One region of the Sporosarcina sp. QA0331 genome, then DNA from elsewhere that is predicted to be linked to it. Evidence: riboswitches for the same ligand, from Rfam matches in the RefSeq annotation. Region 1 holds a riboswitch; the other holds the start of a gene.
The links. Region 1 has a riboswitch for FMN ahead of AC0L13_RS10115 (ECF transporter S component). Riboswitches for the same ligand answer to the same signal wherever they lie in the genome.

Region 1 (3,420 bases):
CACCAAAAGGCGCACCTACTTATTCAATATGTGCTCCGTTAACAGAATAAGCATATTGCGTATTTGGAAACGATGAGAAATTACTAATTTTATGCTTCACTTGTGCCAGTACCAATCCGATTTGTTGAAGATAAACAATTAGACAACAAAATGCTCTTTCTTTTGCTTCCTTTTATGCAGATAAAGCCATACAAAAAAGATTGTCAACGGAATGACAGGAATTAGTGCAGGAATTTCTCTTGGTAGTGCAGTAAACTGTATGAGAACTATTTGTACAATTACAGTCGGTATCATAAGAAGCAACCACATTCTAACTACCTTGTTTTTAAAACGTAATTCAAATCGATCGCTCATCAGTCACACCTCTTTGTTTTATTTAACATCTCTCTTCTTATTTCATAAGCCATTTCAGTTTTACATCATCCTCTATACAACCAAGTTGATCGAAATGACTTGCTAGAATGTCAAAATACATATCTTCATCTGGACTTACATTCGCTTTACGAAGCGCCATATTAACGATATGTGCTACATCTTCTCCTAGCTCAAAAATCGTATTGAAGGCACGTACTCGAATATTTTGGTCGGAATCAAACATAGCAAACATCAATTCATCAGTCGGAATCGGCTCACTCAAATGTGCATAAGGATCTTCATAAGTTGCACAGTAAATTCGCTCTCTTGCCTCATTAAAATTCTCACCTACGAAAATCTCTCCAGCGAAAATACCATTCTTCGTTTGCGAGAGACTATCCAAATCAATCTCTATAAAGCGCATGTCTTTTATAATATAATATTTGTCGTCTTGATTGAGCGCAGAAACGTAATCATCCCATGCAGCGATTTCTCCCGGTTCAATATAAACTGCAGGACGGTATAAGTAATTTGCTGTGACTTCTTTGAAATAAATTGTCCATTCGCTATAGGGGCTGCCAAAGCTAGACAAAACCCGTAATCCAAATCCGTCCTCAATTTCTATTAGCTCGTCATATACATAGTAGCCTTCAAGCTTGCCCTCTGTTTGTACATCATGAAAAACTAACTGCACAATTGACTCGACTGTAAACCCGCCTCTCATATCCAATAGAAGCATAAATTCATTTCCTTGTTGCTCAGCATTAATAATTTTACCGTCATGAAATGACTGAGAAAAAACGGTTTGTGCAGATGGATGAAAGTGTTCAACAATTGAATCACGCTTTTCATAATTAGCTTTGCTACTAATCGTGAATTGCTCAACAGTCTCTGTGCACCATTCTTTAAATTCATCCATTGACGTATCATTTCGAAATAATGTTCGTTCAATAATTTGAGATTGAAATTTTTGTGGTAAGACAACTATGTACTGTACTAAATTTTCATATAAATGTTTCTCAAATTCACCATCGATCTCTTCCTTAAACGGATATGTATGTGCTGCATCAAATACTTCCTGTCGTTCACGTGTTAAGAAAAACATTGTTTCACCCCTTTTTAGATAAAATTTACTATCCACCTCTATTTAGCCGTTATAATTATTCAAATTTGTACAATAAGTATAACACCTTCTCTTCGAAAAGATTAGGTACCTTTATAGATAAAATTCACAAGTTTCCAATAAAAAAAGAGTATGTGAACAATTATCTGTTCACATACTCGCGAAATCTATAGTCATTACATCGTCAACTGACGGTTTTGTTGGTCGATCCATTTGCTCATGCTCTTATACAGCAGCAACGAAATAACCATCAGCATGATGCCTTTTATCAAATTGAAAGGAAGGATCCCTAGTACGATTACATTGAACATTGCCTCTCCTGTATAAGCAGGCATATTCAAAAAGTACGTGTACATTGGCAAGAACACAAAATAATTCAATGCGCTCATTCCGACAGCCATAATAACCGTTCCGGTGATCAAACCAGCTGTCAGGCCTTTTGTATTTTGAACCTTCTTAAAGATCAAATAGATTGGCATAATGAAAAGGACACCAGTTACAAAGTTGGCAAGCTCTCCTACCGGTACACCTGTCGGACTACCCGATAAAAACCAATGCAATACATTTTTAAGCAATTCTACTGCGATTCCTGCTACAGGACCCATCGTCATGATCGCCAATACAGCTGGAATTTCACTGAAATCGACTTTCAAGAAGGCAGGCAATGCAGGCAGCGGGAAATTCAACTGCATCAATACCGTTGAAATGCTTCCCAGGATTGCGATGAGAATCATCCTGCGTAATTTCTTGTTGTTCATGTTAACCCTCTCTCCTTTTGCGATTCACTTCAAAAGAGGAAAGGTCTGACCGTTTTTTTGTTGTCCACATCCAGCTTCGGCGGCCGAACTGATGCCTTAATTTCTGCATAAATCGCAGAAATACGGCAAAACGAACCCTTCGCAGTTCGATTTGCTCTGGGTCATAAGTCAACCATGCTGTACAGCAAAAAGCGCTGTTCGCATGTCTGCCTTATGCCTGTCGCATCTAGGCCGGCCGCCTACGCATTAGATAAATAAAAATCCCTAAAGCAAATAAGCTTCAGGGAGAGTTTAAAAGGCATTCTTAAATAAGGGTTAGGTATAAAGATATTCTTTATCCGTTCCCATACTTAAATAAGCACCCTTTTTGTAGACAACACAAAAAGACGGCTGCACCTTCACCTTCTCCCATCCAGACTATACTGTCGGCTCCGGAATCTCACCGGAATCAGCTGTTACGCTCGCGGGCTAGGAAGTTGAACTTCCATTTCCGCCGGTCGGGAATTACACCCTGCCCCGAAGATGAATCAATATTATATTACAACTCTATTGTAACTAGAAAAAAGCGTTTTGTAAACTCTTCTGTTTACAAAACGCTTGCTTACGTATTATGGAGTAAACCATGTTGGATTGCTGCCGATCGGCATCGGCAATGTCTTTGTCAGATCATACTTGCCAAAGCTTTCTGCGGTTACATTCTTGAGACGGACTTGCTTGCCAAATCCTTTTGCCGTCAGCATGAATCCTTCTATCATCTGATTCATAATATTTTGTTCAAAAGCAGTGATGTCTAATTGCTCTTTGAACGTAATAACAGCTATTTCATCGTCCATACGTACATCATAATCTACATTGTCGGGAATCAGTGATTGTACAATATCCCCATTTACTTCTTTCATTTCGAGGAGCCCTTCTTCCACTGTGTTAACAGTCCCAACGGGCTCATATGGAGCTAAATATACCTTACCGGAAGGCATAGTATAACGATAATAAGGAAATGGATTTTTCAACTCGGCAGCATTGGATTTTCCAACACTTTCAAAAGAAGTCGGATTTCCTTTTTCATCGACAAGCTGCATTTTTTCAAATTCAGGAAATGTTTCTTTCATGGAATTGAAATAAAAATCTACTGTAGCAGATGACAGATCATACGTATGGTCGGCAGGGATTTGATGATAGAGTATA
Region 2 (3,420 bases), 210 kb from region 1:
ATTTCACCTATGCAATCAATGTGACCTGTAACAAAATGGCCACCAAAACGGCCGTTCGCTGCCATCGCACGTTCCAAATTCACATGATTTCCGGACTTCAACGTGAAAAGTGTTGTTGCCTTGAAAGTCTCGGGCATTACGTCCGCTGCAAATTGTGTTGTTGAAAAATTCGAGACGGTTAAACAAACACCATTGACGGAAATACTATCTCCCTTTTTTACGTCAGAGAGCACATGGCCACATGTAATTATTAATTGCAACGATGACGAACCTTTCTTTATCGCATGTAAGGTTCCAACTTCTTCAACAATACCTGTAAACAATCAGCTTGCACCTCCATTCTGAAAAAGTGCATGAAGACGGATATCTTCTCCGATTTGCTTCACGTCAACGATACGGAGCGGTTCCGATTCCGAAATCGTTATTCGGCTCTGATCCATGAAAAGGGAAGGGCCGTTACCAACCAATTTCGGAGCCATATACAAATACAGCTCATTCGCAAGACTTGAATGAATGAAACTGGAATGGACTTGGCTTCCGCCTTCCACTAACAGCATCATGATACCTCGTTCAGCAAGTCGCATAAGAACTTCATCCAAAAAATCGATATGTTCCGGTATCGTCTCGACATGAACAAATGGGAAATCGGTAAAAGTATGCGAACGATTCGATTCAAGTGTAAAAATAATCGTCTCCGCAGCTTGATCCTGAATGACATTTGCGGTTTCAGGCGTCCGTAGATGCCTATCTAAAATAATACGTGTTGGGTTCTTTCCACCATGGGGCAAGCGGGTGGTGAGGAAAGGGTTATCATGAAGAATTGTGTTAACACCTACTAAAATTGCATCATGGGTATGGCGGAGGGTATGGACATCTAGTCTCGAACTTTCAGACGTGATCCATTTGCTGTTCCCATTTTGCGTTGCAAGGCGGCCATCGAGAGTGGCGGCTGCCTTTAAAGTGACGTAGGGTTTTTTGTGTTGAATAAAATGAAAAAATGCCCGGTTGCTAAAATCCGCCTCTTCTTTACATAAATCAGTGATCACTTCAATTCCGGCATTCCGAAGAAGCCCAATCCCTTTTCCATTTACGGAAGGATTCGGATCTGTGGACGCAATGAAAACACGGCGAATGCCGCTTGCAATGATTGTCTCTGTGCAAGCAGGCGTCTTTCCGACATGTGCACAAGGTTCTAAAGTGACATAAAGATCTGCATTGACTGCATTTGAACCGGCCATACGGAGGGCATGTACTTCAGCATGAGGTGTTCCAGCTTCCATATGCGCACCTGTCCCTAAAATCTGGCCGTTTTTAACACAAACAGCACCGACGATTGGATTCGGTGACGTTTGACCGTCTGCAAGCTTCGCAAGATCTAAAGCTAACTTCATATAATCGGCGTGGTTCATCGAATTCCCCCTTTCTAATATTTGAAAGGGCGGATATATAATTTGGGCATGGTCATCAAACTCGAGCAGCTTCTCCCATCCAGACTTTCACTGTCGGTGCCGGATTTACACCAGCTCCACCGTCTTCCGTAGGGAAGAACGGGTCACGGACTGACAAGCATTGCGCTTGATCACCGCCGGTAAGGAATTTCACCTTGCCCCGAAGCGTCGTTTTGATTTGACCGATTTAAACTTAACATACTTCGAAATTAGTTGCCAAATAATTTAATCCTAATAGCTGAAATTACAAGGTAGGTAACCTATAATGAAATGTAAAGAAAAGGCGTTCAACGAGGATGGAAGCTTCATGGACATCTTCGTGCTAGGGAAGAGGGATGTTGCAAATGACTGGTTCTATCCATCAACGGAAAGCAGAGCATATTGAAATCACACTCAACGAAAAAGTGACAGGAAACCATATTACGACAGGACTGGAAAGGGTTCATTTCACTCATAACGCTTTACCTGAAATTGACTTTAATGAAATTTCCATTGAAAGTACATTTACTGAACAAGTAAGACCGACACCGTTCATGATCAGTTCCATGACTGGCGGAGCTGCTTTCGCTGAAACGATCAACCGTAATTTGGCGCTTGCCGCTGAAGAAAAAGGGTGGATTTTAGCTTTAGGATCCATGCGGGCATTAATTGAGAGCGAGGAACATAGGGCTTCATTCCAAGTGAGACAATACGCGCCGTCCGTTCCGATTATCGCCAATTTAGGCGCAGTTCAATTGAATTACGGATTTGGCATTGATCAATGCCGGCAAATTATTGAAATGACGGATGCTAATGCATTGGTGCTTCACTTAAACAGTCTTCAGGAAGTTATTCAACCGAATGGAGATTTGAATTTCAAGGATTTATTAGTGAAAATCGAAGCGCTGACAAAAGAATTGGAAGTTCCGGTAGGTGTAAAGGAAGTCGGCTGGGGAATCGATGGAGCGACAGCTAAAAAGCTGTGTGACGTCGGTGTGTCTTTCATCGACGTAGCGGGCGCAGGTGGAACATCATGGAGCCAAGTGGAAAAATACCGTTCGACCGACCCTGTTAAACAGACTGCAGCAGAAACGTTTAGCGTATGGGGCACACCGACAGTGGATTGTGTCGTTTCTGTTCGTGAAAAGATCGGCAGACAGTCGATTGTTGCAAGTGGCGGTATGTCGACTGGCCTGGACGCTGCAAAAACAATAGCATTAGGTGCTAATATTGTCGGTTTCGGGAGATCAATCTTGAAAGAAGCGACACAAACTCCAGAAGATGTCATGAGAGTTATGGAAACGAAAGAATTAGAGCTGCGCATGGCTATGTTTGGCGTTGGCGCATCTACATTGGATGAACTTCAAGCGACTGACAGAGTGCAATATGTGAAAAGATGAGTAGTTGAGTGGCCACTTGTAAAGACGAGTGGTCTTTTTTAGTTAAAACAACATTCAGTCAATTAGTTGAAAGTAGGAACATAAGTTTGTATAATAGGTAAAGGCAGCATAAAAGGAGGAATGGGAGAAGTGGCGCGTAATCCGGGCATGACAGACGAAAAAATCATTGAACTGTATAAAAGCGGGTTGCCGTATGAAAAACTTTGCACCGTTATCGGGTTGTCGGATCGTGGAATTCGAAATGTATTGATTAAGCATGGAGTCGAATTGCGTCCTGTAGGACGTCGGCGTATTCATAAAGTGAATGAGGATTTCTTCAAAACATGGTCTCATGAGATGGCTTGGGTATTGGGATTATTTATTACGGATGGCCATGTAAATAGCAAAGTTCACTCTGTATACTTAGCACAAAAAGATGAGACTTTATTGATGAAAGTAGCAAAACTAATGGATGCGAATTCGACGATTGCACAACCAACCGGTACGAGAACAACACCGATGTTGATGATAAATTCAAAAAAGATTAAGGAGGATCTAGAGCAACTTGGTGTAACACCGAATAAATCACATAATGTACCTTTTCCTGACGTGCC

Region 2: another riboswitch for FMN. It lies ahead of ribD (bifunctional diaminohydroxyphosphoribosylaminopyrimidine deaminase/5-amino-6-(5-phosphoribosylamino)uracil reductase RibD); the one in region 1 lies ahead of AC0L13_RS10115 (ECF transporter S component).

The regions. Positions count from the first base shown of each region.
Region 1 is NZ_CM147850.1:2,026,688-2,030,107, forward strand. It holds gene AC0L13_RS10105 (hypothetical protein) at 139-354, opposite strand; gene AC0L13_RS10110 (DUF4085 family protein) at 392-1,459, opposite strand; gene AC0L13_RS10115 (ECF transporter S component) at 1,654-2,235, opposite strand; FMN riboswitch at 2,632-2,763, opposite strand; gene AC0L13_RS10120 (hypothetical protein) at 2,844-3,420, opposite strand, start outside.
Region 2 is NZ_CM147850.1:1,812,199-1,815,618, forward strand. It holds gene ribE (riboflavin synthase) at 1-323, opposite strand, end outside; gene ribD (bifunctional diaminohydroxyphosphoribosylaminopyrimidine deaminase/5-amino-6-(5-phosphoribosylamino)uracil reductase RibD) at 324-1,409, opposite strand; FMN riboswitch at 1,473-1,620, opposite strand; gene fni (type 2 isopentenyl-diphosphate Delta-isomerase) at 1,793-2,827, shown strand; gene AC0L13_RS08905 (LAGLIDADG family homing endonuclease) at 2,948-3,420, shown strand, end outside.